2 regions of the Saccharothrix camelliae genome follow, and region 2 is predicted to be linked to the other one. Evidence: riboswitches for the same ligand, from Rfam matches in the RefSeq annotation. Region 2 holds a riboswitch; the other holds the start of a gene.
The links. Region 2 has a riboswitch for thiamine pyrophosphate ahead of thiC (phosphomethylpyrimidine synthase ThiC). Riboswitches for the same ligand answer to the same signal wherever they lie in the genome.
Positions count from the first base shown of each region.

Region 1: linked by a shared signal. The riboswitch ahead of AB0F89_RS03035 (thiamine ABC transporter substrate binding subunit) and the one ahead of thiC (phosphomethylpyrimidine synthase ThiC) in region 2 are both predicted to bind thiamine pyrophosphate.

Region 1 covers NZ_CP160453.1:612,579-623,433, reverse strand. Annotated here, with positions in the region: partial or broken gene AB0F89_RS03050 (Uma2 family endonuclease) at 1-235, opposite strand, end outside; gene AB0F89_RS03045 (mannosyltransferase) at 645-1,844, shown strand; gene AB0F89_RS03040 (4a-hydroxytetrahydrobiopterin dehydratase) at 1,803-2,096, opposite strand; TPP riboswitch at 2,130-2,246, shown strand; gene AB0F89_RS03035 (thiamine ABC transporter substrate binding subunit) at 2,234-3,265, shown strand; gene AB0F89_RS03030 (ABC transporter permease) at 3,307-4,854, shown strand; gene AB0F89_RS03025 (ABC transporter ATP-binding protein) at 4,854-5,825, shown strand; gene AB0F89_RS03020 (DUF6345 domain-containing protein) at 6,184-7,770, opposite strand; gene AB0F89_RS03015 (GNAT family N-acetyltransferase) at 7,957-8,463, opposite strand; gene AB0F89_RS03010 (ABC transporter permease) at 8,478-9,311, opposite strand; gene AB0F89_RS03005 (ABC transporter ATP-binding protein) at 9,308-10,321, opposite strand; gene AB0F89_RS03000 (outer membrane lipoprotein carrier protein LolA) at 10,318-10,855, opposite strand, start outside.
Region 2 covers NZ_CP160453.1:996,524-1,007,378, forward strand. Annotated here, with positions in the region: gene AB0F89_RS04885 (phosphatidylserine decarboxylase) at 1-487, shown strand, start outside; gene pssA (CDP-diacylglycerol--serine O-phosphatidyltransferase) at 492-1,466, shown strand; gene AB0F89_RS04895 (AAA family ATPase) at 1,773-4,070, shown strand; gene AB0F89_RS04900 (LytR C-terminal domain-containing protein) at 4,203-4,874, opposite strand; gene AB0F89_RS04905 (DUF3263 domain-containing protein) at 4,871-5,167, opposite strand; gene AB0F89_RS04910 (peptide deformylase) at 5,278-5,862, shown strand; gene AB0F89_RS04915 (hypothetical protein) at 5,935-6,684, opposite strand; TPP riboswitch at 6,787-6,915, shown strand; gene thiC (phosphomethylpyrimidine synthase ThiC) at 6,906-8,555, shown strand; gene thiD (bifunctional hydroxymethylpyrimidine kinase/phosphomethylpyrimidine kinase) at 8,555-9,358, shown strand; gene AB0F89_RS04930 (MarR family winged helix-turn-helix transcriptional regulator) at 9,374-9,805, opposite strand; gene AB0F89_RS04935 (thiazole synthase) at 9,863-10,618, opposite strand; gene thiS (sulfur carrier protein ThiS) at 10,620-10,820, opposite strand; gene thiO (glycine oxidase ThiO) at 10,817-10,855, opposite strand, start outside.

The DNA.
Region 1 (10,855 bases), 380 kb from region 2:
GCACGACCGGGCCGGTGGCCTCGTCCTCGACCAGCCAGTGGTGCCGGATGCCTGCCGCGGCGTACTTGGGCAGCTTCACCGTGCGGTCCCGGAAGGCGGACTCGGGTGAGACGACCTCGACCACCAGCAGCACGTCGCCCGGCTCGAACCACGTCCGATCCGGGTCGTAGGGAGCCGACGACACGAGGACATCCGCTTCCGGGCGGTTGCGGGCGTCGAGCCGGATCGTCATCTCGCGGTCGACCTCGGCACCGTGAGGCGCTTGGCCCTAGAGCGCGGCGGACGCATCCAGTCGGGCAAGTCGGCCATGTCCTCACCGTAGTGCGGTTCGGTGACCTGAGCTGCGCCTGAGCCGGGACCGCCGGTCCCCGACCGACCCCGGGCAGCAGTCGGGGCGGTGCGTTCGACGCACCGCCCCGAGGTACTGTGCACGTGCGTCAGCGCACCTGCTTGCGACTGTGGCGGGCGAGGGCGAAGACGCCCCCCGCGGTGGCGAGCATCCCCAGTGCGGAGACGGTGAACACGACGATGTCGGTGGTCATGCGGTTTACCCCTTGCGTTGATCTCCCACTCGTCTTGACGCTCGGGTACCCGGTTTCGTGGCCCGGCAGTCGTGTAATTCACACCTTCGTGGAGGTAGAGCAGTGACGTTGCGCGCACTTGAGGGGCGGGTGCTCGCCTTCGCGCCGTGGATCCTGGGCGCCTCCCTGCTCGGGCACCTGGCCATGGTGGCCTTCCAGACGAAGATGACCATGGTCGACCTGATGGTCTACCGGAACGCCTCGCCCGAGCTGTTCACCGGCCTGCTCTACGAGTGGCGGCTGGAGGAGTTCTCCGACCAGTTCGCCCTCCCGTTCACCTACCCGCCGTTCTCCGCCATCGTCTTCGTGCCGCTCTCCTGGGTGCCGTGGGGCGTGGCCCGGTGGTCCTGGCAGCTGGTCAGCCTCGCCTGCCTGTGGTTCATCACCCGCAAGTCGCTCCAGCTCGCCGGCCGCGCCGACCCGCGCCGCGCGATGCTGTGGACCGGCCTGTTCATCTGGGTCGAGCCGGTCCGCACGACGCTGAACTACGGCCAGATCAACCTGGTGCTGGCGGCCCTCCTGCTCGGCGCGATGGTCAGCGCCCGCCGCTGGAAGCAGGGCGCGGGCGTCGGGATCGCGGCCGGGTTGAAGCTCACGCCCGCCATCTCCGGCCTCTACTTCCTGGTCAACCGCCAGTACAAGGCGGCGGTGTGGTCGGTCGTGGCGTTCTTCGGCACGGTCGCGGCGGCGTACGCGGTCTCGCCGAGGCTGTCGAACGAGTACTGGTTCCACCTGCTCGGCGACGCCTCGCGGGTCGGGCCGGTCGGCTCGGCGATCAACCAGTCGCTGCGCGGCGCCCTGTCCCGCACGGTCGGCCACGACATCGGCACCGGGCCGGTCTTCGTGGCCGCCGTGGTGGTCGCGGCGGTGCTCGCCGGGTTCGCGCTGCACGCGGCCGTCAAGGCCCAGGACGTGCTGGCGATGATCGTGGCCGTGCAGTTCCTCGGCCTGCTGGTCTCGCCGATCTCCTGGAGCCACCACTGGGTCTGGGCGGCGCCCGCCCTGATGTGGCTGCTGTACGCGGCCAAGCACCGGCTGGCGGCCGTCACGGCGGTGGCGTGGCTCCTGGCGATCGGCAGCTACCTGATCTCGTTCCTGCTCAACGCGCAGCCGTCGATCTGGGTCATCCCGCGCCCCTGGTACTACGCGGCGCTGGGCTGGGTCTACCCGGCGGTGGGCGTGCTCACCCTCGTCACGATCGCCGTGGTCCTGCGGCAGCGGTCAACCGAGGACGTCGAGCACTCCGTCGATCTCCTCCGCTAGGGACACGTCCAGCGCGGTGATCCCGCCGGTCGAGTGCGTGCTGCAGCGGAACGTCAGCGTGCGCCAGCGGATGTCGATGTCCGGGTGGTGGTCGTCGTTCTCGGCGATCTCCGCTACCCGGTTCACCACCTGCAACGCCCGCGCGAAGCTGTCCAGCTCCACCGTGCGCACCAGCGCGGCGTCCTGCGCGCGCCACGAGGGCAGCGACCCCAGCGCGGCGGTCACCTGGTCGTCGGTCAGCAGTTCGGCCATGGGACCGATCGTGCCACCGCGCGGGGTAGGCTGCGCGTTCACCACGGGAGTCCGGTGTTGCGCCGGGCTGAGAGGAAGGCGCGCGAGCCTTCGACCGTCCACACCTGATCCGGGTCATGCCGGTGTAGGGAGAGATGATGTTCCGACGAGTGCTGCCCGCAGTGACCGCGTTCGCGCTGCTCACCGCCTGTTCGGTGACCACCTCGGACGCGCCGGCGCCGGGGGAGCGGGTCGTCACGCTGGTGACGCACGACTCGTTCGCCCTCACGCCCGAGCTGCTGGAGGAGTTCAAGACCGGGACCGGCATCACGATCAAGCCGCTGGCCAGTGGTGACGCCGGCGAGGTCACCAACAAGCTGGTGCTCACCAAGGACGCCCCGATCGGCGACGTCGCCTTCGGCGTGGACTCCACGTTCGCCTCGCGCGCGTTGGCGGAGGACGTGTTCGAGGAGTACGCGAGCCCCGAGGCGCAGAAGGGCGCGCAGCGCTACCAGCTCGACCCGCCGAACCGGCTGCACGCGGTGGACGTCGGCGACGTGTGCCTGAACATCGACGTCGCCGCCTTCAAGGACATCGGCGAGCCCGAGCAGTACGCCGACCTGGCCGACCCCAAGTACCGGGACATGCTGGTGGTCGAGGACCCGGCCACCTCCTCGCCCGGCCTGGCGTTCCTGCTCGGCACGATCGACCAGTTCGGCGACAACTGGACGAACTACTGGGGTCAGCTCAAGGCCAACGGCGTGAAGGTCGTCAGCGGCTGGGAGGAGGCGTACACCCAGGACTTCTCCGGCTCCAGCGGCAAGGGGCCGCGGCCGATCGTGGTGTCCTACGCGTCCTCGCCGTCGGCGGAGATCGGCGACGACGGCGCGCCGCGCACCAAGGCGCTGCTGGACACCTGCTACCGCCAGGTCGAGTACGCGGGCGTGCTGAAGGGCGCGAAGAACCCCGAGGACGCGCGCAAGGTCCTCGACTTCCTGCTCGGCGAGAAAGTGCAGGCTGACGTGCCGGGCCAGATGTACGTCTACCCGTCCCGCGAGGGCGTCGCGCTGCCCGAGGCGTGGGCGAAGGCCGCGCCGCTGCCCGCCACCGCGCGGTCGCTGCCCGCCGCCGAGGTCGACGCGAACCGCGAGCAGTGGGTGCGGCAGTGGCGCACGCTGGTCCAGGGCTGAGGTCGGGACCGGGTCCGAGGCTCGCCTGGTCGCTGGCCGCGCTGCTGCCCCTGGCGTTCCTGGGCGTGTTCTTCGCCTGGCCGGTGGCGGCGATCGTCGGGCTCGGCCTCGGCGAGGGCGGCGTGCTGCCGGTCCTGGCCCGCGCCGACACCTGGGACCTGATCGGGTTCACCCTCGGCCAGGCCGCGGCGGCGACGGCGCTGGCGCTGGTCACCGGCCTGCCGGTGGCGTTCCTGCTGGCCCGCTGCCGGGTCCGCGGCGCGGGGGTGGTGCGGGCGGCGGTGATGGTGCCGTTCGTGCTGCCGACCGTGGTGGTGGGGCTGGCGTTCCGGGCGCTGTGGCCTTCCGGCGGCGTGCTGCCGATCGTGCTGGCCAACGCGTTCTTCAACGTCGCCGTGGTCGCCCGCACGGTCGGCGGCCTGTGGGCGCGGGTCGACCGGCGGGCGGAGGACGCGGCACGGGCGCTGGGCGCGTCACGGCTGCGCGCGTTCACGTCCGTGGTGCTGCCGTCGCTGGCGCCGGCGATCGGGTCGGCCGCGTCGGTGGTGTTCCTGTTCTGCGCCACCAGCTTCGGCGTGGTGCTGGTGCTCGGCGGCGCGCGGCACCGCACCCTGGAGACCGAGATCTACCTGCGCACGGTCGAGCTGTTCGACCTGTCCGGCGCGGCGGCGCTGTCGCTGGTGCAGTTCGCGGCGGTGATCGCGGTGCTGGTGGTCGGCGGGCTGGCGCGGCGCAGGCGGGAGAAGTCGCTGCCGCTGCGGGTGGAACCTCCCAGGCGGCCCGCGGGCGGTGAGTGGGCCGTGGTCGTGGCGGCCTGGCTCGTGGTGTCGGCGCTGCTCACGCCGGTGGTGGGGCTGGTGGTGAGGTCGCTGGCCACCCGGGACGGCTGGAGCTTCGCCGGGTACGCGGCGCTGGCCGGCACCGGTGAGCGCGGCACGCTGGCGGTGTCCGGGCTGGACGCGGCGGTGCGCTCGGTGCGGGTCGCGACCGACGCGACGCTGGTGGCGCTGCTGGTCGGGGTGGTGTCGGCGGTCGTGCTGGTGGGCCTGCGGCGGCACGGGTCGTGGTTCGCCGAGACCCTGGACACGGCGCTGATGCTGCCGCTGGGCGTGTCCGCGGTGACCCTCGGCTTCGGCTACCTGGTCACCATGGACGCGCTGCCCGGCGACTTCCGCACGTCACCGCTGCTGGTGCCGCTGGCGCAGGCGCTGGTGGTGACGCCGCTGATCGTGCGGATCGTGCTGCCGGTGCTGCGGGCGGTGGACGAGCGGCTGCGGCAGGCGGCGGCGACGCTGGGCGCGAGCCCGTGGCGGGTGTGGCGCGAGGTGGACTTCCCGCTGGCGGCGCGGTCGCTGCTGGCGGCGGCCGGGTTCGGGTTCGTGGTGGCGCTGGGGGAGTTCGGCGCGACGAGCTTCCTGGCCCGGCCGGACGCGCCGACGTTGCCGGTGGTGATCGCCCGGCTGATGTCGCGGCCCGGTGAGCTGAACAGCCAGATGGCCTACGCGGCGTGCGCGGTGCTGATGGTGGTGACCACGGCGGCCGTGCTGGTGATCGAGCGGCTGCGCGTGCCGAGCGGCGGGGAGTTCTGATGTCGTTGCGGGTGGACGGGTTGAGCGTGCGGTACGGCGACGTGGCGGCGGTGTCCGGGGTGGACCTGTCGATCGCCGACGGCGAGGTGGTGGCGCTGCTCGGGCCGTCCGGCTGCGGCAAGTCGACGCTGCTGCGCGCGGTGGCCGGGTTGGAGCCGCCCGGCGCCGGGACCGTGACGTGGGACGGCGTGGACCTGGCCGGGACGCCCGTGCACCGGCGTGGTTTCGGGCTGGTGTTCCAGGACGGCCAGCTGTTCCCGCACCGGGACGTGGCGGGCAACGTGGCGTTCGGGCTGCGGATGCGGCGGGTGGAGCGGGAGGCGCGGGAGAAGCGGGTGGCGTCGCTGCTGGAGCTCGTCGGCCTGGCCGGGTACGGCGGGCGGCGGGTCACCGAGCTGTCCGGTGGCGAGCAGCAGCGGGTGGCGCTGGCCCGCGCCCTCGCGCCGCGGCCGAGGTTGCTGCTGCTGGACGAACCGCTGTCCGCGCTGGACCGGGCGCTGCGGGAGCAGCTGGCGGTCGATCTGGCGCGGCTGCTGCGCGAGGCGGGCGCGACGGCGCTGGTGGTGACGCACGACCACGACGAGGCGTTCACGCTGGCCGACCGGGTCGCGGTGATGCGGGCGGGTCGCGTCGTGCAGGTCGGCGTGCCGACCGAGGTGTGGCGGCGGCCGGTCGACGTGGAGACGGCGCGGTTCCTCGGGTGCGGCAAGGTGCTGGCCGCCGACGCGGCCCGGGCGCTGGTCGGGGTGGACGGGCGGGTCGGGCTGCGGGCGACGGCGCTGCGGGTCGACCCGGGCGGGGCGGTCGAGGCGGAGGTGCTCGAACGGGTGCACCGACGTGACCACGTCCGGCTGCTGGTGCGGCTGGGGGACGAGGAGTTCGAGGCGGTCGCCCCGGTCGCCGCGCCACCGTCCCCCGGCGACCGGGTGCGGCTGGCCGTGGACCACGACGGCGTCGCCCTGATCGGCTGACCTGCGCCGCCACGGTCGTCCGCCGCCGTTGTCCACAGTTCTTCGAGGGCGGCTGCCCCCCGGCTCTGCCCCACCGCGACTACGAGCGGCGTTCCGGTGTTCCGACAACGCATTCCGGTGATCGACCCGACCGGCCGACCGCGGCGGGGATCGGGTGTGCCAGGGCCGAGGCACGGGTTGTGCTGACCTGTCCACAGCCCTGGCCGTCGTTACGGGAATCGTCTTGCCCCGCCGGCAGAATCAAAGCAGGGGTCCCCTGGGAGGGGACCCCTGCGATGCGTTGTCAGACGGCCAAGACGGTCAAGACGATCAGGTGATCAGGTGATCAGGTGATCAGAGCCGTCAGTCGGTCAGGCGGTCAGCTGGCGCCGGAGATCTTCCAGTACCCCACCGTGGGCAGCGTGTCCGGCCCGACCGGACCCATGCCCCAGAAGTGGTCGTCGAAGTTGGCGATCCACGAGTTGCCGATCGGACCCATGGTCGCCCACCGCACCCACGACGGCTGGGTGTCGATCGCCGCGCGGGACCACGCCACGCGCACCTTCAGCTTGTTGGTCAGCAGGTAGTTGGCGTACCTGGTGCCGAACGCGCCGCACTGCACCACGCTGGTCTCGAAGCTGTTGATCTGGTGCAGCCCCCGGAACGCCTGGCCCCACCGCTGCCACCACGCCTGGCCGCTCGCGGTCGGCTGGAGGAGGTTCGGCGTGTGCAGGCTCATCCACTCGGCGTCCCGGTTGCCCCAGCGCGCCTCGGTGTTGCGCAGCGTGCTGTCGTTGACGGCGCTGCACCCGGCGAACGACAGGCCGAACGCGCCGCCCAGCCCGCGGTGGTAGTTCAGGTCGACGTCGTCGGCGTACAGGTGGTCCTGGCCGCCGGGGAACGCCGGGTCCTTGAAGTCCTGCTCCCACGTGTTCCCGCCGGTCCAGCTGTGCTGCACCGGGATGCCGGCGCTGGTGAACCGGCTGTTGAAGCCGTTGACGTCGGCCGGGACGTTCGGCAGGCCCTGGCACGTCCCGGTGCCCGAGCTGCCGACGTCGATCCGGGTGGTCCACTGCGCGCCCACGTCGGAACGGGTGGCCGAGCGGGGCGGCACGGACGGGTCGAGCGGCGGGGCGGTGCTGCCGACGAGGGCGGGCAGGTAGATCACCGGCGACGACTCGGCGGTGTCCGCGCCCTGGCAGCGGAAGTACGGCTCCAGGTGCGTGGTGCCGGTGCCGAGCATGTTGTTCGCGTAGGTGTACTCCACCGAACCGAGCGAGTTGGCGCCCAGGACCTCGGCGCACTTGCGGTAGCCCTCCTGGAGGTCCACCACCGGCTTCGTGCCGACGGCGGCGAGGGTGCGGGTGGCGTAGGTGAGCTGGGTGACCGCGCCCGTGCCGTCCAGGGAGACCCGGACCTTGGAACCCGGCCCCTCCAGCGGGATGCCGTCGAGCTGGAACGCGAACGACACCGTGGTGTCCAGCTGGCCGCTGATCACCGGGTTGCCGTTGGCGTCGTGGATCTCGACCACCGTGTGCGACGCGCTCGCCGTGGCGTTGGCGGGCAGCAGCCCGACGCCGCGCAGGGCTTCCGTGACGCGCTTGGTCGCGTCGGCCAGGGGCACGCCCCGCAGCGCTCGGATCGCGTTGAGGTCGAGCTGGGTCTGCCGGGTCGCCCGACCGCTCTCGTCGGGCGCGCCCGCGCCGCGGTCGATGCCGGGCACGTGCAGGTGACGGGCCTCGTCGGTGAACGTGACGACGCCCTCGCGCGTGCGTTCGACGGTCTTCAACCCGAACGCCCGCTGCAGGGCCGTCGCCTGGTCCAGGGTCAGGCCCTCGGAGCGGACGGCGTAGATGGGCAGTTCGCCGGCCGCGGTCGCGGTCGCGGCGGTGGCGCCGGTGAGCGCGGCGGCGCCCAGCATCCCGGACAGGGCGAGCAGCGTCGCTCCCCGTCGTCTCGTGGACATGCGTTCCCTCCTCCTGCGCCGCGGGGCAGGGCCCGCGGCACGTGAGGAGGATTTGCGGCGAAAGGGGTTGATACCGGACAGACCGCGCGCCACTCGATCGCGCCAACGTTGTAACTCCGTTGGCGCACAAGGAAATGCTCGAACCCGCACATCAGCGGTCGGCGGGCTTCGGGTATCCGCACGGGGTCAGGGGCGGAGCTGGAGAGCGTATTCCACGTCGCCGTGTTCGGCGCCCTCGACGTGCTCCGGCCACTCCTCGTGGAACGTCCGCACGTGCTCCAGCCCCACCTTCTCCAGCACCCGCCGCGACCCGGTGTTCACCACCATCGCGTACCCCACGACCCGCTCCACCCCGGTCGCCCGCGCGTGCTCCACCAACGCCGACGCGCCCTCGGTGGCGTAACCGCGACCCCAGAAGTCGGGGTGCAGCCGATAGCCCAACTCGGCCGCACCCGCGCCCGCCGCGCTCAGCTCGAACCAGCCGATGAACGCGCCGGACGCCTTCTCGTGCGCCGCCCACCAGCCGCCGCCGAGCACCTTCGGCAGCACGACCCGCTCCACGTCGGCCCGCGACACCGGTTTGCCGTCCTCGATGAACCGCATCACCCGCGGCTCGCCGAGCAACCACGCCAACGAGTCCACATCGGACTCCACGAACCCCCGCAACGCCAACCGGCCGGTCTCCAGGTGCACCGGCCGATTGTCGGCTAGCTGTCCTTCGTCGCCAACCGCATTGCGGCCAGCGACAGCCCGATGACGATGTAGCACGCGGCCAGCGCCGTGCTGCGCCACAGCTGCTCGGTCGGCAGCGGGTCGCGCATGACGTCGATCAGGCCGCTCCACGCCGACGTGATGAGGTACGGGTGCAGCCAGTCCAGCGCGCTGAACACGCCGAGCACCTGGAACACGATCACACCGGCCATCGTCGCGGCCATCACCACCAGCGGGTGCTCGGTGCACGCCGAGATCGCCAGCGCGATCGCCGCCACGCCCCACACCTGCACGGTGACCAGCAGGACCGCCAGCAGGATGCGGCCCAGCGCGCCGCCGAGCGACAGCGTGCTGCCGGACAGCGTGAGCATCCCGCCGCCGCCGAACAGCACCACACCGGTGATCGCGCCGACGACCGCGATCAGCACGACCGCGAACAGCGACATCGTGGCCACGCCGAACGCCTTCACGCCCAGCAGTCGGACCCGCCCGATCGGCGAGATCATCAACCCGCGCAGCGTGCCGTGCTGCGCCTCGCCCGCCAGCCCGTCGGCCGCCCAGATGGCGCCGACCAGCGGCATCAGCAGCGGCAGGGCCAGGAATAGGGTGAACACCGGCAGCACCAGGCCGTTGCCCGCGACGATCGCGGCCAGGCCGGGTCCGGCGGGGCCGTCGCCGTCGACCGCGAACCACAGCCCGATCCCGGCCAGGACCGGCACCAGGCACAGCGACGCCAGTCCGATCACCGTCCGCGGCCGGCGCAGGATCCAGCGCAGCTCCGAGCGCAGTTGCCTGCCCAGCGGAGCGCGCGTGGCGACCAGCGCGCTCATCGGGACCCCTCCTCGATCGTGTCCACCGCGGACAGGTTGTGCTCGGACTCCTCGGCCTCGGTGAGCCGGGCGAACAGCTCCTCCAGGCCGGTGCGGTGCCGGCGCGCCTCGTGCACCGGGACGCCCGCGGTCACCAGCGCCTCCACCACGGCGGGCGCGGTCGTGCCGATCAGCTCGACCCGCACGCCCCCCTCGAACGGCCGCGCCGAGATCCGGCCCGCGCGCAGCGCGTTCAGCGCGTCGTCCACGTCCGGCGTGACGATCAGCAGCGAGCTGCTGTCGGCGTGCAGCAGCTCGGCCAGCTCCCCCTGCGCCACGACGGTCCCCCGGTGCAGCACGGCCACGTGCGTGCACGTCGCCTCGATCTCGCTGAGCAGGTGCGACGACACGACGACCGTGCTGCCCGCCTCGTGCAGGTCCGCGATCACCCTGCGCACCTCGCGGGTGCCCGCCGGGTCCAGGCCGTTGGTCGGCTCGTCCAGCACGATCAGCTCGCGCCGGACCAGCAGCGCCGAGGCGATCCCCAGCCGCTGCTTCATGCCCAGCGAGTACCCCCGGTAGCGCCGGTGCGCGGCGGCGGTGAGGCCGACCCGCTCCAGCGCGTCCTCCACGGCCCGCGGGATGTCGGCGGTGGCGAGCAGCGGCTCGAACGCCGCCGCCCGCCGCAGGTTCTCCCGACCGGACAGGAACGGGTGGAACCCCGGACCCTCGACCAGCGCGCCGACGTGCGGCAACGCCTCCGCGGCGCCGTCGGGCAGGGCCTTGCCCAGCAGCTCGACCTCCCCCTCGGTCGGCCGCACCAGCCCGAGCAGCATGCGGATCGTGGTGGTCTTGCCCGACCCGTTCGGGCCGAGCATCCCGAGCACCGCACCTCGCGGCACCTCCAGGTCCACCCGGTCCACCGCGACGGTGCTCCCGTACACCTTGCGCAGCCCCCGCGTCCGGGCCGCGAGGACCGGGGTGGAGCCGGCGGTCACCGGCTCCACCCGCGCGCTGGTCGAGGTGGTCACTTGACCTGGCCGATCGCGTCCACCAGCACCTGCTCCGGCACCGCGCCCGCGGCCACCCGGCCGTCGTCGGCGATCAGCAGGCCGCCGACCCGGGTCGTGATGAGCGTGCCCGAGCCCCAGTCGCCGCTGACCTGCTTGCCCAGCTGCTGGAGCAGGCCCCGCACGTCCTGCTGACCGAACTCCGGCCGCTCACCGCCGCGCTCGCCCCGCTCCGGCTGCTGCCGCATCAGGTCGCCCAGCGCGTTGCCCGGCACGCGCGCCGCCAGCACGACGTCCCAGCCCTCGCCGATGACCTGGGGGTTCGCCTCGCTGAACGCCTGCTCGGCGGCGGCCTTCCGCTCCGCCGACGGCTCGTCCAGGTCCGGCACGACCACCTCGGCCCCGGCGGGCGGGGTGAAGGTGAACAGCGACGCGTCCTGCGGGCCCACGTTCAGCTCGGAAAACCCGACCTGCACGGCGGGCGCGTCCGTGCCGTTGGTCAGCACGGCCACCCGCAGCGGCGCCCGCAGCTCCGCGTCGACCGCGACGCGCACC
Region 2 (10,855 bases):
GCCCGACCTCGCCGTCGCGGCCGCGGACGGCACGGTGTCGCACGTGGTCGAGGCCACGCCGCCCGCCGAGCTGGGGCTCGGCGCCGAGCCGATGACCCGGATCAGCGTGTTCCTGTCCGTGTTCGACGTGCACGTGCAGCGCGTGCCCGTGCCCGGCCTGGTGCGGCAGGTGTCGTACCGGCCCGGCAAGTTCCTGTCCGCGGACCTGGACAAGGCCAGCGACGACAACGAGCGCAACACGGTGTGGCTGACCACGCCGACCGGGCACGACGTGGTGGTCGTGCAGATCGCCGGCCTGGTGGCGCGGCGGATCGTGTGCGAGGTCGCCGAGGGTGACAAGGTGACGGCCGGGCAGACCTACGGGCTGATCCGGTTCGGCTCGCGGGTCGACCTGTACGTGCCCGTCGGCAGCCGGGTGCTGGTCGAGGCCGGGCAGCGCACCATCGGCGGCGAGACCGTGCTGGCCGAGCTCCCCGCGGAGGGCTGAGCCGATGGCTCCGAGCGGGCCGGGGATCAGGCTGCTGCCGAACGCCATCACGGTGCTGGCGATGAGCGCCGGGCTGTCGGCCGTGCACTTCGCCATCCAGGGCATGTGGGGCGCCGCCATCGGTTCCATCGCGGCGGCGGCGCTGTTCGACGGGCTCGACGGCCGCCTGGCGCGGCTGCTCGACGCCACCAGCAAGATGGGCGCCGAACTCGACTCGCTGGCCGACGCCATCTCGTTCGGCGTCGCGCCGGCGCTGGTCATCTACGTGTGGCAGTTCGAGGACAGCCGGCAGGGCTGGGTGATCTCGCTCGTGTTCGCGGTGTGCATGGTGCTGCGGCTGGCGCGGTTCAACACCCTGCTGGAGGTCGAGCAGCCACCGTACGCGAAGGAGTTCTTCGTCGGCGTGCCCGCGCCGGCCGGCGGGTTGCTGCTGCTGCTGCCGCTGATCCTGGACGAGCAGCTGGGCCGGTCCGGGTGGTGGTCCAGCCAGGTGGTCGTCGCGGTGTGGACGGTGGCGGTCGCGATGCTGCTGGTCAGCCGCATCCCGACGCTGTCGGTGAAGACGATCAAGGTCCCCCCGCGCTTCGTCGCGCCGCTGCTGGTGCTGGTCGGCCTGCTGGCCGCCGCCGTCATCACGTTCCCGCTGGTGGCGCTGAGCGCGGCGATGCTGGTGTACCTCGCGCACCTGCCGTACTCGGTGCGGCGGTACCGGTGGCTGGCCAAGCACCCGGAGGCGTGGTCGGTGGCGGCGGCGGACCGGCGGGCGATCAAGCGGGCGCACGGCGTGGCGGCGCGGCGGTTGGGGTTGCGGCAGCCGCTGGGCGGTCGGGTCGCTGGTGCGGCCATGCGCGCCGTGCGGCGGCCTCGGCGCGGGGTGGACCCGACGCAGGTGGCGGCGGAGGCCGGCGGTCGGGTCGGGCGGTCGGGCAAGCGGCGGGGGTGGCGGCAGATGGGCTTGCGCCGGCACGACCGGCCGTAGGTCGGTAGGGTGCTTCTGAGCTGGGGTTATGCGGGTGGTCGGCGGTACACGATCGGGTGATCTCGACACCGGGAGTGTAGCGAAACGCCGTTTTTGAAGGCGCCGAACGTCGGTTGAAACAACGAGGCCGCCGACCAACCGCCCACCTCCGCTCGACCTGCCCGTGCCCGACCTGCCCGTGCCCGACCCGACCTGCCCGACCCGACCTGTCCGACCCGACCTGCCACCACGACCCACCAACCGGAACCGGCCGCCCGGCACCGCCCAACACCGCGCGGCGCCGCCAGGCCCAACTAGGCTCGACCCGTGATCACCCTGACCGTCCGCCTGTCCCCCTCGGCCCTGGACACCCGTCGCGGCGTGGTCCGCCTCCACCCGGAGGTGCTGGACGCGCTCGGGCTGCGCGCGTGGGACGCCGTGCGGCTGACCGGAGCCCGGGTGAGCGCCGCCCTGGCCGCCGCCACCAACGGTGACGGGCCGCCCGGTGTGCTGCTGGCGGACGACGTGACGCTGTCGAACCTCGGCGTGGTGGAAGGCGCGGAGGTGGTGGTGGCGCCGGTGGACGTCGCCGCCGCCCGCACGGTGATCGTGGCCGGGTCGCGGTTGGCGAGCACGTCGCTCACGCCCGAGACGCTGCGCATGGCGCTGACCGGCAAGGTGCTGACGGTCGGTGACGCGGTCTCGCTGCTGCCGCAGGACCTGGCGCCACCGCCCGGTGCGGATGTGAGCGCCACGCGCAGCAAGCTGTCCAACGCCATCGGGATGACGTGGACGAACGAGTTGCTGACGATCACGTCTGCCGACCCCGCCGGTGGGCCGGTGGCCGTGCAGCCGTCGACGGTGGTCGGCTGGCGCGATGGGGCTCGGACCGGTGACGCGTCGGCGGTCCCATCGGGGGCGGGGGCGGCGGTAGGGGCAGCGGCGGGTTCGGGTGTGGGGGCGGCGAGGGCGTGGGGTGGTGGGCAGGTCAGCGCGGGGGTGGTGGCCGGGCCCGGGGGTGGGTCGGGGGTGGGGGGCGCGGCGGTCGAGGTGGTGGTGCCGGCGGTGCCGGTTGCGGATCTGGTCGGGCAGCAGGAGGCAGCGAAGCGGTTGGCGGAGTGGTTGAACCTGACGTTCAGCCACCCCGAGCTGCTGACCCGCCTGGGGGCCACGCCGCGGTTGGCGGCGCTGGTGAACGGGCCCGAAGGGGTCGGCAAGGCGACGTTCGTGCGAGCCGTGGCGGCAGGGGCCGGGGCGGCGGTGGTGGAGGTGGCGGCGCCGAGCATCGCCGTACTTGAGGCGAACGCGGCGGCGCAGCGGGTGGTGGACGCGTTGGCGCGGGCGCAGGAGCAGGCGCCGGCGGTGCTGTTGCTGACCGACGTGGAGGCGTTGTTGCCCGCGGCCTCGCCGCCGCCGGTGGCGACGGTGGTGCTGGACGCGTTGCGCCGTCGTCCCGACGGGGTGGCGTTGGTGGTCACCAGCGCCCACCCGGAGGCGGTCGACCCGCGGCTGCGGGTGCCGGAGCTGGTCGACCGGGAGCTGGTCCTGCCGCTGCCCGACGGCGGTGTGCGGACCGAGCTGCTGCGGGTCCTGCTGCGCGACGTGCCGGTCGAGTCCGATGTGGACCTCGGCGCGGTCGCGGACCGGACTCCCGGGTTCGTGGCGGCGGACCTGGTGGCGTTGCGGCGGGAGGCGGCGTTGCGGGCGGCGTTGCGGCAGCGTGACGTGGACGAGCCGCGGGTCGGGCAGGCGGACCTGGTGGGCGCGCTGGAGAGCGTTCGCCCGATCTCGATGTCCACTTCGGACACCTTGCGGACCGGTGGGCTGACGCTGGACGACGTCGGCGACATGACCGAGGTGAAGCAGGCCCTGACGGAGGCCGCGCTGTGGCCGTTGCAGTACCCGGATTCGTTCGCCCGGTTGGGTGTCGCGCCACCGCGTGGGTTGTTGCTCTACGGTCCGCCGGGGTGCGGGAAGACGTTCCTCGTCCGGGCGTTGGCGGGCACCGGGCGGTTGAACGTGCTGTCGGTCAAGGGCGCCGAGTTGATGGACAAGTTCGTCGGCGAGTCGGAGCGCGCGGTGCGCGAGTTGTTCCGGCGGGCGGCCGAGGCGGCGCCGGCGCTGGTGTTCCTGGACGAGGTGGACGCGTTGGCGCCGCGGCGCGGGCAGTCGTCGGACTCGGGCGTGTCGGACCGGGTGGTCGCGGCGTTGTTGACCGAGTTGGACGGGGTCGAGCCGTTGCGGGACGTGATCGTGCTGGGTGCGACGAACCGGCCGGAGCTGGTGGACCCGGCGTTGTTGCGGCCGGGGCGGTTGGAGCGGTTGGTGTACGTGCCGCCGCCGGACGCGGAGGCGCGGGCGGAGATCCTGCGCGCGTCGTCGCGGAACACGCCGTTGGGGTCGGACGTGGACCTGGGTTCGCTGGCCGAGGAGTTGGACGGGTACTCGGCGGCGGACTGCGCGGCGTTGATCCGGGAGGCGGCGTTGACGGCGATGCGGGAGTCGTTGTCGGCGGCGGAGGTGACGGGTGCTCACCTCGCGGCGGCGCGGGCGGCGGTCCGGCCGTCGTTGGACCCGGCGCAGCTGGCGACCCTGGCCGCTTACGCCAAGTCCCGCGAGCGGTAAGTCCCGCGAGCGTTCAGGCCCCGCGAACGGTGAGTTCGCGGGGCCTGAACGTTCGACTCGCGGGACGCGGAGGTTCGACTCGCCCGACGTGAGTGTTCGACTCGCGGGACGTGGGGGTTCGACTCGCGGGGGTCAGGAGGCTTTGCCGGAGGGGCCCTGGTAGTCGTTGGTGACGATGACGATGATGCCGGGTTGGGCGGACTCGATGCCGTTGAAGCGGGGTTCGACGCGGGCCTTGAGGATCCTGGCCAGTTCGGTGGCGGAGGCTTCCTCGTCGGTGCCGGGCCGGAAGTAGACGGTGGTGGTCGGGATGGTGCCCTGCGAGTAGTTGCCCTTCTCGGCGACCTGCCAGCCGGCGCGGAGGACGTCGTCGGACGCGCGGCCCGCCAGGCCCTGGGTGGTGCTGTTGTTGTAGATGCGCACCGAGGGCTTGGGGGCGGGGTCGACCGGCGGCGGGGGGACTTCGGCGTTGGTGCCGCCCGGGGTGGCGCCGGGGGTGCCGGTCGGGGTGCCGCCGGGGGTTTCGCCGGTGGTGGTGGGTGCGCCGGTGGTGGGCTGGGGCGTGTCCGAGGACGGGGCCGGGGTGGTGGTCTCGCCGGGCGGGACCGCGGTGGTCGGGCCGGCGGAGGCGGTGGAGGTGTCGGCCGGCGGGGTCGACTGGGCGGTGGACGGGTCGTCGCCGGGGCCGCCGGTGAACAGGCTGATCAGCCCGATCACCAGGGCGACGACGGCCACGCCGATCAGCGCGTAGCCCGCGGCGCGGGCCGGGTGGGCGGGGCCCGCGGGCTGTTCCGGGTTCGTCATCGGCGCTCGACGCCCAGCCTCTTGGCCGCGCGGGCGCGTTGCCTGCCGGAGCGGGACCTGCGCAGTCTCTTGATCAACATCGGATCGGCGGCCAACGCCTCTTCCTTCTCGATCAACGCGTTCAGCAGCTGGTAGTAGCGCGTCGAGGACATGTCGAACAGCTCCTTGACGGCCTGTTCCTTCGCACCGGCGTACTTCCACCACTGGCGCTCGAAGGCCAGGATCTCGCGCTCCCGGTCGGTCAACCCGTCGTCCGGCCCCTCCGCCGGCGCCAGTGCCTCTGCGGCGTCCATCTGGCTCCTCAGCCGTGTCCCGTGCGTGGGTGCCATTACATCACGTGATCTTGGTCCGGGTCGGCTCATCGGTCGGCGCGTCCGATCGGCTCGCCGTTAGGCTGCGCGTCATGGCAGTTCACCCGATCCGGATCGCCGGAGATCCCGTGCTCCACACCCCGACCCGCCCGGTCGAGGTGTTCGACGAGGCGCTGCGCACGCTGGTCGACGACATGTACGAGACGATGGCGGCGGCGAACGGTGTCGGTCTCGCGGCCAACCAGATCGGGGTCGACCTGCGGTTGTTCGTCTACGACTGCCCGGACGACCAGGGCGTCCGGCACCGGGGTGTGGTGGTGAACCCGGTGTTGGAGACGTCGGAGGTGCCGCTGGGGATGCCGGACCCGGACGACGACTTCGAGGGGTGCCTGTCGGCGCCGGGCGAGTCGTACCCGACGGGTCGGGCGGCGCGGGCGAAGGTGACCGGGTCCGACGGCGACGGGAAGCCGGTGGAGGTGGAGGGCACGGGGTTCTTCGCCCGGTGCCTGCAGCACGAGACCGATCACCTGGACGGGCTCATCTACCTGGACCGGCTGGTGGGTCGGCACAAGCGGGCGTCGAAGAGGATGTTGAAGGCCAACGGGTGGGGTGTGCCGGGCCTGTCGTGGGACCCGGCGACGTCGGAGGACCCGTTCGCGGACGACGAGGACGACTGACCGGGGCGGGCTCAAGCAGGGCGGGCTCAACCAGGGCGGGCTCAAGCGGGACAGGGGCGGGACGGGCGCTGGTCAGGCGGGGTCGGTGGCCGGTTCGCCGGGGGTGGCGCGCGCCGCGGCGGCGGTGGTGTCGTGGTGGCGCTGGGCCTTCGGCTGGTGGTCGGCGCGGGTGGGGCGCTCGGGGCGCCGCCAGGGCAGTTCGGGCAGTGACGCCAGTTCGACGTAGCCCGCGCAGCGGGCCAGTTCGGGGTAGGCGCCGGCGAGCACGGCGGCCCTGATCCGCCGCACCTGGCCGACCGTCGGCAGCTCTCCCACCAGCAGGAACGGCAGCAGCAGCCGCCACGCGCCGACGATGGCGGCACGGCCGCGGTGGGGTGCGCGCAGGGTGGCCCGCGCGACGCGCAGGGCGTGTTCGCCCGCGGTCATCGCCGCGGGGTGGCCGGTGTGGTCCCAGGACCAGCGCAGGTTGTCGGCCATGGCGCAGCGGACGCAGTCGACGGGTCCGGTGGCGAGTTCTTCGCCGCACTGGGAGCAGGCAAGCAGGGTCATGGCCCAGTCGGTGCAGGTCCAGGGGTGCAGGCCGACTTCGTCGGCGAGGACGAGTTCGGCGAGTTCGCGTTCGCCGGCGCCGCCTTCGGCGAGTTGTTCGGCGGCCAGCAGCTCCTGCCAGTCGAGCAGCCAGTACTGGTCGACGAGTTCGGCGCAGAACCGGCACCCGGGGTAGCCGCGGCCCGCGAGGTCGCCGCACGACGGGCACGGCGAGACGGCGGCGGGGCGGGCCACGCGCCGGGCGCCGGGCGGGAACGGCTGGTGATCAGCCACGCGGTGAAAGGTACGCGCAAAGGGTGGGGCTTGGCACCCGCACCTTGGCAGCGGTGGCGGGCCGTGGCTATGGTCAGGCCGACAGCCCGAGGGGCTGGACAACTCAACACACGCGGGAGCTCGCGCCACAGCGGGCTGAGAGGGTGGCTGGGACCTGCGGGGTCCCGGTGCCGCCGACCGCCTGAACCTGACCGGGTAATGCCGGCGTAGGGAGGAATGTCGTGACGGCACTTGACGACCGCTCGGTCAAGCCCAGTGTCACCACCGGGCCCGTTTCGGGCTCGCGGAAGGTCCACCGAGAGGTGGGCGATGGTGTGCGGGTGCCCTTTCGCAGGGTGGAGCTGACCAACGGCGAGCACGTCGACCTGTACGACACTTCCGGTCCGTATACCGACGAGAGCGCGACCATCGACGTCCACAGTGGACTGCCGAAGCTGCGCGAGGGCTGGGTCGCGGGTCGCGAGCCGGTGAACGGCGCGGTGACCCAGTTGGCGTACGCCAAGGCGGGGATCGTCACGCCGGAGATGCGGTTCGTGGCGGCCAGGGAGAACATGAGCCCGGAGTTCGTCCGGGACGAGGTGGCGATCGGCCGGGCGGTGATCCCGCTGAACCGCAACCACCCCGAGGCCGAGCCGATGGTCATCGGCAAGAAGTTCCTGGTGAAGGTCAACGCGAACATCGGGAACTCGGCGGTGTCCTCCTCGATCGAGGAGGAGGTGGAGAAGATGGTGTGGGCGTCGCGCTGGGGCGCCGACACGATCATGGACCTGTCGACGGGCAAGCGGATCCACGAGACGCGCGAGTGGATCGTGCGGAACTCGCCGGTGCCGATCGGGACGGTGCCGATCTACCAGGCGCTGGAGAAGGTGGACGGCGATCCGGCGAAGTTGTCGTGGGAGGTGTACCGCGACACGGTGGTGGAGCAGGCCGAGCAGGGCGTGGACTACATGACGGTGCACGCGGGGGTGCTGCTGCGGTACGTGCCGCTGACGGCGCGGCGGGTGACGGGCATCGTGTCGCGCGGCGGGTCGATCATGGCGGCGTGGTGCCTGGCGCACCACCGGGAGAGCTTCCTGTACACGCACTTCGAGGAGCTGTGCGAGATCCTGCGCGCGTACGACGTGACGTTCAGCCTGGGTGACGGGTTGCGGCCGGGTTCGATCGCGGACGCCAACGACGAGGCGCAGTTCGCGGAGCTGCGCACGTTGGGCGAGTTGACGCACGTGGCGCGGTCGCACGACGTGCAGGTGATGATCGAGGGTCCGGGTCACGTGCCGATGCACAAGATCGCGGAGAACGTGCGGTTGGAGGAGGAGTGGTGCGGTGAGGCGCCGTTCTACACCCTCGGGCCGCTGGCCACGGACATCGCGCCCGCGTACGACCACATCACGTCGGCGATCGGGGCGGCGCAGATCGGCTGGTTGGGCACGGCGATGCTGTGCTACGTGACGCCGAAGGAGCACCTGGGCCTGCCGAACCGGGACGACGTGAAGACGGGCGTGATCACGTACAAGATCGCGGCGCACAGCGCCGACCTGGCGAAGGGGCACCCGGGGGCGCAGGACTGGGACGACGCGCTGTCGAAGGCGCGGTTCGAGTTCCGTTGGGAGGACCAGTTCAACCTGTCGCTGGACCCGGACACGGCGCGGTCGTTCCACGACGAGACGTTGCCGGCGGCGCCCGCGAAGACGGCGCACTTCTGCTCGATGTGCGGGCCGAAGTTCTGCTCGATGAAGATCACCCAGGACGTGCGGCGGTACGCGGAGGAGCGCGGGCTGTCCACTGTGGAGGCGATCGAGGCGGGCATGTCGGAGAAGTCGCACGAGTTCGGCGACCGCGGCAGCAAGGTGTACCTGCCGGTGGTGGATTGATGGCGGTCACGCCACCGCGGGTCCTCACCATCGCCGGGTCGGACTCCGGCGGTGGTGCGGGCCTGCAGGCCGACCTGCGGACGTTGTTCGCGTGCGGCGTGCACGGGATGACGGCGGTGACGGCGGTGACGGTGCAGAACTCGCTGGGCGTGTCCGGGTACGCCGAGCTGCCGCCGGAGGTGGTGGCGGCGCAGGTGGAGGCGGTGGCGACGGACATCGGGGTGGACGCGGCGAAGACCGGGATGCTGGCGTCGGCGGCGATCGTCGAGGCGGTCGCGGGCGCGCTGGACCGGGTCGACGTCGGGCCGTTCGTGGTCGACCCGGTGGCGGCGTCGATGCACGGGCACCAGCTGCTGGCCGACGACGCGCTGGACGCGCTGCGGGTGCTGCTGTTCCCGCGGGCGACGCTGGTGACGCCGAACCTGGACGAGGTGCGGCTGCTGACCGGGATCGAGGTGCGCAGCCGGGCGGACCAGCGCAGGGCGGCGGAGGCGTTGCACGCGATGGGGCCGCGGTGGGTGCTGGTGAAGGGCGGGCACCTGTGGGACGACCCGGAGTGCCTTGACGTGCTGTACGACGGCGAGCGGTTCGTGGAGCTGCTGGGGCCGCGTTACGACGTCAAGCACACGCACGGCAGCGGGGACACGCTGGCGTCGGCGATCGCGTCGCAGCTGGCGCGGGGCGCGGACGTGCCGGCGGCGGTGCGGTTCGGCAAGGACTTCGTCGTCCGGTCGGTGGCGGCGGCGTACCCGTTGGGCGCCGGGGTCGGCCCGGTGTCGCCGCTGTGGCGGTTGGAGGGGTAGCCGGCGGTTCGGGGGTCAGGCCGTCTCGCCGACCAGCACCTCCAGCGCGGGCAGGGCGTTGACGAGGGCGTCGCGGTGCTCGGGGCTCAGCTCTTCGATCCGCCGCTGCAGCTCCCGCACCCGGGCCGACCGCACCCCCGACACCATCGTCACGCCCTCCGGCGTGGGGGTGGCCAGCCAGGCGCGGCCGTCCTGCGGGTCCGGTTCGCGGCGCACGTACCGGGCTTCCACCAGCGCGGCCACGATGCGGGACAGGGTCGGTGGCGCGACGCCCTCCTTGGCGGCCAGGTCGCCCAGCCGCATGGGGCCGCAGCGCGCCAGCGTCGCCAGCGCCGACACCGCGCCCGGTCCGAGGCCGGGCGACCCGGTGCGGCGCAGCAGCCGGGAGAGCCTGCCGATCGCGAGGTACAGCCGGGCGGTGGCGTCCTCGACCTGGTCGGCCGTCACGGCGGTCCTCCTCGGGCAGACGGGCACAACGAGCGTCCATCATGCCGTGCTTGGCAATCACCCCATCGCCGGACTCGACGCGTGCGCCCAGAACCGCTTCGGGATGCGGCCCGCCAGCCGGGCCAACCTGCCCGCTTCCACGCCGGCCCGCATGGCCGCGGCCATCCGCTCCGGGTCCTGCGCCCTGGTGACGGCCGTCGCCAGCAGCACCGCCGAGCAGCCCAGCTCCATCGCCAGCGCCGCGTCGGACGCCGTGCCGACACCGGCGTCCAGCACCACCGGCACCGAGGCGCGCGCCACGATCAGCTCGATGTTGTGCGGGTTGCGGATGCCCAGCCCGGTGCCGATGGGCGAGCCGAGCGGCATCACGGCGGCGCAGCCCGCCTGTTCCAGGCGCAGCGCCAGCACCGGGTCGTCGGACGTGTAGGGCAGCACCACGAAACCGTCGTCGACCAGCCGTTCCGCCGCGTCCAGGAGTTCGACCGGGTCGGGCAGCAGGGTCTGGTCGTCGGCGACGACCTCCAGCTTCACCCAGTCCGTGCCCAGCGCTTCGCGGGCGAGCCGGGCGGTGAGCACGGCTTCGGCGGCGGTGCGGCAGCCGGCGGTGTTGGGCAGCGCGGAGATGCCGAGCCGGCCGAGCAGGTCGAGCACGCCGCCGCCCGAGGCGTCCAGGCGGCGCATGGCGACGGTGGTCAGCTCGGTGCCGGACGCCACCAGCGCGCGTTCCAGCACCGCCAGGTTCGCCGCGCCGCCGGTGCCCATGACCAGGCGCGAGCCGAACTCCCGTCCGGCGATCACCAGGGGGTCGTCCACGTCAGCCCCCCTGCACGGCGGTCAGCACCTCGACCACGGCGCCGTCGGGCACGGTGGTCGTGGCCCACGCCGCGCGCGGCACGACCTCGCCGTCCACCGCGACCGCGACGCCGCTGGGCGGCGCGTCGAGCAGCACGAGCACGGCGGCGACCGTGGCGCCGTCGGCCAGGTCCCGCTCGGCGCCGTTGACCTTCGCCTTCACCGGTTGTTCCCTCCTTCGCGGAGCAGGGTGAGCAC